DNA from 2 places in the Pseudomonas sp. S35 genome. Region 2 is predicted to be linked to the other one. Evidence: riboswitches for the same ligand, from Rfam matches in the RefSeq annotation. Region 2 holds a riboswitch; the other holds the start of a gene.
What was found. A riboswitch is a leader RNA that binds a small molecule or an ion and turns the genes downstream of it on or off. The one in region 2 is predicted to bind cobalamin.

Region 1 (5,540 bases), 280 kb from region 2:
AAGAGCTTACAAGCCACAAAGCACTCACATGTCACAAAGAGCGCCTGTGCAGCGGTATTTATAGGGCTTTGGTCACTGGGCCTTTGTGATGAGCAGGCCTGTTGTGGCCCCGGGCCTTTGTGATGAGCAGGCCTGTTGTGTGCACCGGGCTCGTTGTGGTGAGCGGGCTTGCCCCGCGCTGGGCTGCGAAGCGGCCCCCGAACCATGCGCTGAGGTTTTGCTGAAGAATCGCGGCGGTCTTAGTGGGGCTGCTTCGCAGCCCAGCGCGGGGCAAGCCCGCTCACCACAAAGAGCTCGCAAGCCACAAAGCACTCACATGTCACAAAGAGCTCTCAAGCCCCAAAGAACTCACATCCCACAAAGAGCTCATGTGCCGCAGCAGGCCAAGGTGCCACAAAGAGCTCACATGCCAAAATAGGCCCAACTGTCACAAAGGACTCATCAGCCATAACAACCCTAGTGACTCAGTTAGAACGCAACCGCAATATCTGCGCCCCATCAAACGGGTCGGTCAGGTAATGCCCCTGCACCCCAAACGTGTCCTGCAAGCGCTGTGGCGTCAGCACTTGCAGCGGTGTGCCCAGTGCCACCAAGCGCCCGCGATCCAACACCGCCAGGCGATCACAGGTCAGCGCCTGGTTAAGATCATGCAGCGCAATCAACGTTGTCACGGGCAACCCCTGCACGCCTTTCAAGATCGCCAGTTGATGCTGGATATCCAAATGGTTGGTCGGCTCATCCAGCAACAGAATCTGCGGCCGTTGCGCCAGGGCCCGGGCGATGTGCACGCGTTGGCGTTCGCCGCCGGAAAGGCTGCGCCAGGCGCGTTGGCTCAGGTGCGTGGCGTCCACATCGTGCAGGGCCTGGACTACGATGGCGTGATCGTCGCTGGACCACGGGCTCAGCGCCGACAGCCACGGCGTGCGGCCCAGTGCCACGGCATCGAACACGCGGATGGCGTCGTCGGTGTCGGCCTGTTGTTCCACCACCGCCAGTTGTTGTGCGATGGCGCGGCGCGACAGTTCGCCCAAACGCGCACTCCCAAGCCGCACCTCACCTGACGCCGGTGCGCGCAAGCCCGCCAGCAGTTTGAGCAAGGTGGATTTACCCGAGCCGTTCGGGCCGACAATCCCCAAGGTCTCGCCCAACTGCACCTCCAGGTGAATGTCGCGCAGCAATTCGGCGTCGCGCACTTTGAAGCCCAGGCCGGTGCAACTGAGTACGCTCATCGTGCGTTCCTCCGGCCGATCAGGATCAACGCAAACACCGGTGCGCCGACCAAGGCCGTGACCACGCCCACCGGAATCACCTGGCCTTTGATCAAGGTGCGCGACAGTACATCCGCTGCGATCAAAAACAATGCGCCGCCCAAGGCACTGGCCGGCAGCAAGCGCGAGTGCCCGGTGCCGAGCAGCAGGCGCACGGCGTGGGGGATCACCAGACCGACAAAGCCGATGGAGCCGACGATCGACACCATCACCGCCGTGACGAGCGCGGCGCAGCCCACCAGCACAAATTGCACACGGCGCACCGGGATGCCCAGGGACGCCGCCGAGTCGCTGCCGAAGGTGAATGCATCCAGCGCACGACGGTGCCACAGGCACACCGCCAAGCCGGCGACCGCCACCGGCACTGCCAGCCACACCGACGGCCAGCGCACGCCGCTGAGGTTGCCCAGCAACCAGAACATGATGCCGCGGGCCTGCTCGGAACTGGCCGACTTGGTGATCAAGAATGCGGTGAGCGCATTGAACAGCTGCGAACCGGCGATGCCCGCGAGGATGATCTGGCCGGTGCCGCTCACCGAGCCGCTGGCCCGTGCCAGCAGAATCACCAGGGCAAACGCCGCCATGGCGCCGACAAACGCGCCGGCCGACAGCGATATCAACCCGCCGCCCACGCCCATCAGTGCCACCAGCACCGCCCCGGTCGAGGCGCCGGCGCTGATGCCCAACAGGTACGGATCGGCCAACGGGTTGCGCAGCAGCGACTGCAGGATCACCCCGCAGGTGGCCAGCCCCGCGCCGCACGCGGCGGCGACCAGGGCGCGGGTCAGGCGGTAGTTCCACACCACGCCTTCGTCGATCGGGTCCAGTACGTAGCCGGCGTTCCACAGTTTGTTGGCGAGCACTTGCAGCACCACCTGCGGTTCGATGGCCGTTTCGCCGATGGCCACGCCGGCGAGTAAGGCGATCAACAGCAGCGTCAGGGCGAGTAGGGTGCGGATCATTTGGACAGGTCGTAGCCGTCGATGGCGCCGGCCAGTTGTTCAAGGCCGTCGAACATGCGGATGCTGGCCTGCAGCGCCAGGGCATCGAGGATGATGATGCGGTTGTTTTTGACGGCGTCCATGTTGCGCGTGACCGGGTCGCTGCGCAGGAAGGCGAGTTTCTTCTCGTGGTCATCGGCAGGGTAGCGGCGACGGTCCATGCGGGCGATCACCAGGAAGGTCGGGTTGGCCTTGGCGATGGTTTCCCAGCCGACGGTGGGCCACTCTTCATCGGACTGCACCACGTTGTGCAGGCCGAGGGTGTCCAGCATGAATTCGGGGATGCCCTTGTGGCCGGCCACGTACGGGTCGCTGGTCATCTCTGAACTGGAGAACCACACCAGTGCGCTGGCGTGCTTGAGGCCTTTGCTCTGCACGGTGGCGACGGACTTGGCCAGGCGTGCCTTGAGGTCGTCGTTCAGCTGTTGGCCGCGAGCCTGTACGTCGAAAATCTCGGCCAGTTGGCGGATGCTTTTGTAGATGGTTTCGATGCGAAACGGCTCCAGCCGCGTACCGTCGGCGCCCACCAGGTTGTCTTTGCCTTCGCAGTCGGAGGGCAGCAGGTAGGTGGGGATCTTCAGCTCGTGGAACTGCTCACGCGTACCCACCACACCTTGCGGGCCGACTACCCATTCCAGCTCGGCCGCCACCAGTTGCGGGCGCTTGGCGATCACGGCTTCGAAGCTCGGCTCATTGTTGGCCAGGCGTTCGATTTTATCGTTCTGCGCCTTGTATTGGGGCAGTACGTTGTTGAACCACAGCGAGGTGCCGACCACTTTATCGCCGACGCCCAGGGCATACAGCATTTCGGTGGCGGCCTGGCCGATGGTCACGCTGCGCGCCGGGGTTTGCTGGAAGGTCACGGCGCTGCCGCAGTTTTCAACGGTCAACGGGTAGTGAGTGGGCGCCGCGTGGGCCAGGGCACAGAAACCCAGGCCGGTGATCAGGGCAGTAACGCGTGGCAGCATGGGGCGATCTCCGTTTGAACCATACGTGAAGCAGGGGCAGTACGGCTCGGAAATACGCCCTCGAACGCTGCCGGTCGGGCAGGCAAGGATGTCCTTCCCGGACACCCCGCCGGTTAGTGATTGTGCTGGGCCGGCAGGTCTCCTGACTGATGCGTCGTCGCCACGCTCCGGCCTTCCCGGACAGGGTCCAGTGGCGTTAAGGAGCAGGCTCAGCACCTACAGTTGCGGGGGCAGTTTCGATTGGCGCCGTGGGCGGCGTTTCGAATTCCCTATTAGTCCCGTGGGGGAACCGGCGGCGGTATGGTAGTCGATCGCGTTGCCCAGGGGGAGCGTCAAACGAGGCGGGAACGCATATAACCGCCTCGTTGGGGGGAGCTGTCGAGCCCGTGAGGGCTCGGCGTTACTTGCGATCGAGCCACACGGTCTGCGCATTGCAGAACTCGCGTACGCCAAAGTGCGACAGCTCGCGGCCAAACCCGCTCTTTTTCACGCCACCAAACGCCACACGTGGGTCGGAGACGCTGAAGGCGTTGACGAAGATCCCGCCGGTTTCCAGCTGGTTGCCGATATCCCGCGCTTTTGCCGCGTCGGCAGTGAAGATGCTGGCGGTGAGGCCGAACTCGCTGTCATTGGCCAGGGCCACGGCGTGGTCGGCGTCGCGGGCGGTGATGATCGAGGCAACCGGGCCGAACAGTTCCTGTTTGAACGAGGTCATCTGGTCGGTGACGTTGGCCAGCACGGTCGGCGCGTAGTAGTTGCCGCTGCCTGGGACTTTATCGCCGCCCAGCAGCAGGGTCGCGCCTTCTTCCAGGGTGGCCTGGACTTGGCCGTGCAGTTCATCGCGCAGGTCGAAGCGGGCCATTGGACCGATGTAGGTGGTGGCTGAGGTGGGGTCGCCCATGACCAAGGCGCGGCTGGCTTCGACGAATTTGGCGGTGAAGGCTTCAGCCACGCCTTCTTCGATGATCAGGCGCTTGGCGGCGGCGCAGACTTGGCCGCTGTTCTGGAAGCGGCCGATCAGTGCAGCTTGCACGGCGGCGTCGAGGTCGGCGTCGTTGAGCACGATGAACGGGTCGGAGCCGCCCAGTTCCAGCACACATTTTTTCAGCGCGGCACCGGCCTGGGAGCCGATGGCGATACCGGCGCGCACGCTGCCGGTGAGGGTCACGGCGGCGATGCGTGGGTCGGCGATGGCTTGGGATACGCCGTCGGTGGTCACGTTGATCACTTCAAACATGCCGTCGGCAAACCCCGCTTTCTGGAAGGCTTGCTGGATCAGGTAGGCGCTGCCCATCACGTTTGGCGCGTGTTTGAGCACGTAGGTGTTGCCGGCCAGCAGCGTCGGCACGGCGCCGCGCAGCACTTGCCATACCGGGAAGTTCCACGGCATCACGGCGAGGATCGGGCCCAGTGGGCGGTATTCGATATGGGCCGTGCCGTTGTCCACCAGGGTCGGTTCCGGGGCAAGCATGGCCGGGCCTTGGGCGGCGTACCATTCGCTCAGTTGCGCGCACTTTTCGATTTCGGCACGGGCCTGGGCGATGGGTTTGCCCATCTCCAGGGTGATCATCTGCGCCATTGTTTCGGCTTGCTCGCGCAGGGCGGCGGCCAGGGCCAGCAGTAATTCTGCGCGCTGGCTCACCGGCTGGCGGCGCCAGGTGCGGAAGGCGGCGGTGGCGCGGTTGAGGGCGGCGTCCAGCTGCGACGCGGTTTCGTATGGGTAGCTGCCGACCGTTTCGCCGTTGGCCGGGTTGATCGATAAGGCGTGGGTAGTCGCGTTCATGGCACCGTCCTGCGTGTACGTTGGGATGGAGGTCAGCGTACGGGGCTGGTTCTTTTCTGGAAAGTGAATAATATTAAGCAATACGTTCACGATTGGAGAATGACTTGGATCTGGTGCAGCTGGAAATCTTCAAGGCCGTTGCCGAGCAGGGCAGCATCAGCGCCGCGGCGCAGTTGATTCATCGCGTGCCGTCGAACCTGACCACGCGGATCAAGCAACTGGAGCAGGATCTCGGTGTGGCGCTGTTTATCCGCGAAAAGAGCCGCCTGCGGCTGTCACCGGCCGGATGGAATTTCCTCGGCTATGCGCGGCGCATCCTCGACCTGGTGCAAGAAGCCCGCGCCACGGTGGCGGGGGAGGAGCCCCAGGGGGCCTTTGCCCTTGGCTCGCTGGAAAGTACCGCCGCGGTGCGCATTCCGGCGTTGCTGGCGGCGTATAACCAGAAGCACACCAAGGTCGAGCTGGACCTGAGCACTGGGCCGTCAGGCACCATGATTGAGGGCGTGCTGTCGGGTCGGCT
Region 2 (5,540 bases):
TGCTGCGCGACTGGGACATCATGATGGCCAAGATCCGCAGCCTGCTGCCGCGTGACCGTGAGGAGCGCATCGTGTCCCTGGCGGGTGAGTGCCATGAAGTGCTCGGCGCGTTTGTGCGGGGCCAGTTGCTGGTGATGCTGGCGCTGGGGGTTATTTATGCCGCCGGCCTGATGGCCATCGGCCTGGAACTGGGCCTGTTGATTGGCCTGATCGCAGGTTTGGCCGCGATCGTTCCTTATATGGGCTTTGTGATCGGTATCGGTGCGGCGCTGGTGGCGGGCCTGTTCCAGTTTGGCGGCGACCTGTACCCGATGCTCGGGATCGTTGCGGTGTTCATGGTTGGCCAGGCCCTTGAAGGCATGGTGCTGACGCCGTTGTTGGTAGGGGACCGGATTGGCCTGCACCCGGTGGCGGTGATCTTTGCGATCCTGGCCGGCGGTGAGCTGTTTGGCTTTACCGGTATCTTGCTGGCATTGCCAGTGGCGGCCGTGATCATGGTGCTGGTGCGCCATATGCACGATCTGTACAAGGATTCGGATGTGTACACGGGCGTCGAAGACCCCGACCTGTAACCGCTGCGTCACAAACCCGGCTTCGGCCGGGTTTGTTGTTTATGGGCGGGCGGCGTCAAGCAATCTGCCTAAAACTGGCAAGTTAACGCAAACCTTTGATTTTGCTTGTGGTCTGCTGCATTGTGCGCCCGGCGTCACGGGTATAAACTTTGCAAACTTTACACAGAGGCCACTAACGGTTCGATGGGAGCCGTTCAGTCAGCATGAAACCGATTCAGCTGCCCTTAGGTGTGCGTCTGCGTGATGACGCCACCTTTATCAATTACTACCCAGGCGCCAATGCCGCTGCACTCGGCTATGTTGAGCGGCTCTGCGAAGCCGACGCCGGGTGGACTGAAAGCCTGATCTATCTGTGGGGCAAGCATGGCGTGGGGCGTACCCACCTGTTGCAGGCCGCCTGTTTGCGTTTCGAGCAGATGGGGGAGCCGGCGGTGTACCTGCCGTTGGCTGAGCTGATGGATCGCGGTATCGGGATCTTCGACCACCTTGAGCAATACGAACTGGTGTGCCTGGACGACCTGCAGGCGATTGCCGGCAAGGCCGACTGGGAAGAGGCGCTGTTTCACCTGTTCAACCGCTTACGCGACAGCGGCCGACGCTTGTTGATTGCCGCCTCCACGTCGCCCCGCGAGTTGCCCGTCAAGTTGGCCGACCTTAAGTCGCGTCTCACCCTGGCGCTGATCTTCCAGATGCGCCCGCTGTCCGACGAAGACAAATTGCGCGCCCTGCAACTGCGCGCGTCGCGTCGGGGCCTGCACCTCACCGACGAGGTCGGGCACTTTATCCTCACCCGTGGCACACGCAGCATGAGCGCATTGTTCGACTTGCTCGAGCAGCTTGATCAGGCCTCTTTGCAGGCGCAGCGCAAGCTGACTATTCCCTTCCTCAAGGAAACCCTCGGCTGGTAGCCAGCCCTGTGTTTTCGGGGGCTTCGGCAAAATCCAGGCGTCAGAAAATTCGCGTTTTGGCTGTTTTTGCCACGCGACAGGCGCTTATAGGGGGTTAAGGGCTTAGATGTTATGGCCAAAATCAAAAGTCACATAATTCCCGATTGAATTTGCAAATGAATGTAAGAGAGGGCATAGTCTCGGCTTCTTTACACATCAGCCACGGTCGTGCCCATGCTAAATCGCTTCGCACCCCTCGTGCCTCTCGCACTCGTTACCCTGTTGTTTGGCTGCGCCTCCCACCCTCAACAGGTGGTTGAGCAGCAAAAGCCTCAACAACAGTCCCAGGCAAAATTCGTCGCTGCGCAGTCCGCTTCTGTTTATGAAGAAACTCTTTATAAGGAAGAGCAGACGACTGACAAGGAACTGGCCGATTTCTCCGGCAACAAGCCTTACCAGCTTCCGGTCCTGGCCGACAGCATCCTCGAACGCGGCATGTCCCTGATCGGTACCCGTTACCGTTTCGGCGGTACCTCTGAAGCCGGCTTCGACTGCAGCGGTTTCATCGGCTACCTCTTTCGTGAAGAAGCCGGCATGAACCTGCCGCGCTCGACGCGCGAAATGATCAACGTGAAAGCACCGTTGGTCGCGCGCAACAACCTCAAGCCTGGTGATCTGCTTTTCTTCAGTACTGCAGGCCGTGGTCGTGTCAGTCACGCCGGTATCTACTTGGGTGATAACCAGTTTATCCACTCCAGCAGCCGTCGCAGCGGTGGTGTCCGGGTCGATAGCCTGGGCGACAGTTACTGGAGCAAAACCTTCATCGAAGCCAAGCGCGCACTCGCCATGGCCCCGACGACGGTTACCGCTAGCAAGTAAAGTTAAAGTGATACTTGAAGTTTGACACGTAAGCGCTAGAATCCCTGGACATTGTTGTAATCCGTTCGCGCGAGCTTTGCTTGCGCGTTCTGGTTTTCAGCGTTCGGCAGCGAAAGCCGCATCCAGACCAGGATTGTTCTGCACATGTCGACGTCAGCCCGCCTCGTTCTTCTTGTGTGCGCCGCGCTCCTCAGCGCCTGCGCCAGTCGTCCGCCACCTGCGCCCGTGGCGGCCAAGCCCAAGCCGGTGTTCAACTATTCCACCCAGAATTTCTCGCCTGTTGCCGAAGACGTGCTCTTTCGCGCGTTGGGCCTGGTCGGCACGCCTTACCGCTGGGGCGGCAACACCCCAGACTCCGGTTTTGACTGCAGCGGCCTGATTGGCTTTGTCTACCGCGATGCCGCTGGAATCTCCCTGCCACGTACCACTCGCGAGTTGATCGTGATGCGCGCCCAGGACGTCAGTGAGCAAAACCTGCAAACCGGTGACCTGCTGTTCTTCGCCACCGGTGGCGGTTCACAGGTCAGCCATGCCGGGATCTATGTGGGCGAGGGCCGCTTTGTCCATGCGCCGCAAACGGGCGGTACGGTGAAGCTGGACACCCTGTCCAAGGCGTATTGGCAGAATGCTTACCTGAGCGCCAAACGTGTATTGCCAGGCAATCTGGCGCGTAATCCTTAAAAGCAGCTGCACGTCTCAAGCTTGAAGCTTGCAGCTAGCCCCCCAACCCACTAACCTTCGCCGCTTGTTCCAGGTGCTCTGTGACCTATGGGTCGACAGGGTGAAACAGGGAAGCCGGTGAGTGAGCGCGCTTGTACACAGCGCCGCCGCAATTCCGGCGCTGCCCCCGCAACGGTAAATGAGTCAAGACGCTGCCTTTTTGCCACTGTATCGCGAGCGATATGGGAAGGCGCAGCCGTCGGCCGGTTCTCTACAGAACGCCACTCATGAGCCCGGAGACCGGCCAGGATCATCCAACAGCATCACGGTGGGCGATGCTTGGCTGTCTGTTTGTCTTTTTCCTGCCCGCCGTTTTTGTTCAGCCCCAACGGAGAGCTGCCATGACCGATACCCCCGACCGCGACGAACGCCACCTGGCGCGCATGCTGCGCAAAAAAGCTGTGATCGACGAGCGCATCGCCAATTCACCCAATGAATGCGGCTTGCTGCTGGTGCTCACCGGCAACGGCAAGGGCAAGAGCAGCTCCGCGTTTGGCATGCTCGCCCGGGCTATGGGCCATGGGATGCAGTGCGGTGTGGTGCAGTTCATCAAGGGGCGCAACAGCACCGGCGAAGAGTTGTTCTTCCGCCGTTTCCCCGAGCAAGTGCGTTTTCACGTGATGGGCGAAGGTTTTACTTGGGAAACCCAGGACCGCCAGCGCGATATCGCCGCCGCCGAAGCCGCTTGGGCGGTGTCCCGCGAATTGCTGCAAGACCCGGCCATTGGCCTGGTGGTGCTGGATGAATTGAACATCGCGCTCAAGCACGGCTACCTCGACCTCGATCAAGTGCTCAGCGACTTGCAAGCCCGTCCGCCGATGCAGCACGTGGTGGTCACCGGCCGGGGCGCCAAGCCTGAACTGATCGAGATGGGCGATACCGTCACCGAAATGGGCATGCTCAAGCACGCATTCCAGGCGGGTATCAAGGCACAGAAGGGCGTCGAACTTTGAATCAGCCCCGTCATTGCCCGGCCGTATTGATCGCCGCACCGGCGTCCGGCCAAGGCAAAACCACCGTCACCGCCGCATTGGCACGCTTGCACCGCAACCTGGGGCGCAAGGTGCGTGTGTTCAAATGTGGCCCGGACTTTCTGGACCCGATGATCCACGAGCGCGCCAGTGGGGCGCCGGTGTATCAATTGGACATGTGGATGGTGGGCGAGCAGGAAAGTCGCCGCCTGCTGTGGGAAGCGGCGGGGGAGGCCGACCTGATCCTGATCGAAGGCGTGATGGGCCTGTTCGACGGCACGCCGTCCAGCGCAGACCTGGCGCGGCACTTCGGCGTGCCGGTGTTGGGCGTGATCGACGGCACCGCCATGGCCCAGACCTTTGGCGCCCTGGCGCTGGGCCTGGCGCGCTATCAACCGGACCTGCCATTCGCCGGCGTGCTGGCCAACCGTGTCGGCACCCTGCGCCACGCGCAGTTGCTCGAAGGCAGCCTTACCGAAGGCCTGCGCTGGTACGGCGCCTTGTCCCGCGAGACCGGGATAGAGCTGCCCAGCCGCCACCTGGGCCTGGTGCAAGCCAGTGAACTGAATGACCTGGATACGCGCCTGGATGCCGCCGCCCAAGCCTTGGGCAGCAGTTGCGAAGTCGCGTTGCCACCGCCCGTGACCTTTGCCGCGCCGCAAGTGATCGAGGCCGAGCCGTTGCTGGCCGGTGTACGCATTGCCGTGGCCCGCGACGAAGCCTTCGCTTTCACCTACGGCGCCAGCCTCGACCTGTTGCGGGCGATGGGCGCTGAGCTGACGTTTTTCTCGCCGATCCACGACCGCCAATTGCCCGACGCCGACAGTCTCTATCTGCCCGGCGGTTACCCGGAACTGCACCATCGGGCGCTGTCGGAAAATACGCCAATGCTCGACGCCATCCGCGCTCACCACGCGGCTGGCAAGCCGTTGCTCGCGGAGTGCGGCGGCATGCTGTATCTGCTGGACTCGCTCACCGACGTCGACGGCAACCGCGCCGAACTGCTCGGCCTGTTGCAGGGCGACGCAGTGATGCAAAAGAAACTGGCAGCCCTGGCACTGCAAAGCGTCGAATTGCCGGAAGGCGTGTTGCGCGGGCACACGTATCACCATTCTCTGACCAGCACCGAGTGCCAGCCGATTGCCCGTGGCCTGAGCCCGAACGGTGGGCGCGGTGCCGAAGCGGTCTTCCGACAGGGGCGGATGACGGCCTCTTACGTGCATTTCTATTTCCCGTCGAATCCAACGGCGGTAGCCGCCTTGTTTGCGCCGGACCGAGCTGAAACCCTATCCACTGTGGGAGGGGGCTTGCCCCTGATAGGGCCATGACCGATAACGCTTTCCCCCAGGCCGACCGCGACGCCGTCTACCGCGCCATCGCCGAACGCCGCGACATGCGCCACTTCAGCGGCGGCACTGTCGCGCCTCAATTGCTCCACCGCCTGCTCCAGGCTGCGCACCAGGCGCCCAGTGTTGGCCTGATGCAACCGTGGCGCTTTATCCGCATCAGCG

Region 1: linked by a shared signal. The riboswitch ahead of PspS35_RS19705 (ABC transporter substrate-binding protein) and the one ahead of cobO (cob(I)yrinic acid a,c-diamide adenosyltransferase) in region 2 are both predicted to bind cobalamin.

The regions. Positions count from the first base shown of each region.
Region 1 is NZ_CP019431.1:4,425,690-4,431,229, reverse strand. Features, by position in the region: gene PspS35_RS19715 (ABC transporter ATP-binding protein) at 465-1,229, opposite strand; gene PspS35_RS19710 (iron ABC transporter permease) at 1,226-2,230, opposite strand; gene PspS35_RS19705 (ABC transporter substrate-binding protein) at 2,227-3,237, opposite strand; cobalamin riboswitch at 3,352-3,546, opposite strand; gene PspS35_RS19700 (aldehyde dehydrogenase family protein) at 3,638-5,020, opposite strand; gene PspS35_RS19695 (LysR family transcriptional regulator) at 5,125-5,540, shown strand, end outside.
Region 2 is NZ_CP019431.1:4,704,037-4,709,576, reverse strand. Features, by position in the region: gene PspS35_RS21025 (AI-2E family transporter) at 1-572, shown strand, start outside; gene hda (DnaA regulatory inactivator Hda) at 776-1,480, shown strand; gene PspS35_RS21015 (NlpC/P60 family protein) at 1,694-2,338, shown strand; gene PspS35_RS21010 (C40 family peptidase) at 2,483-3,019, shown strand; cobalamin riboswitch at 3,074-3,322, shown strand; gene cobO (cob(I)yrinic acid a,c-diamide adenosyltransferase) at 3,400-4,011, shown strand; gene PspS35_RS21000 (cobyrinate a,c-diamide synthase) at 4,008-5,357, shown strand; gene bluB (5,6-dimethylbenzimidazole synthase) at 5,354-5,540, shown strand, end outside.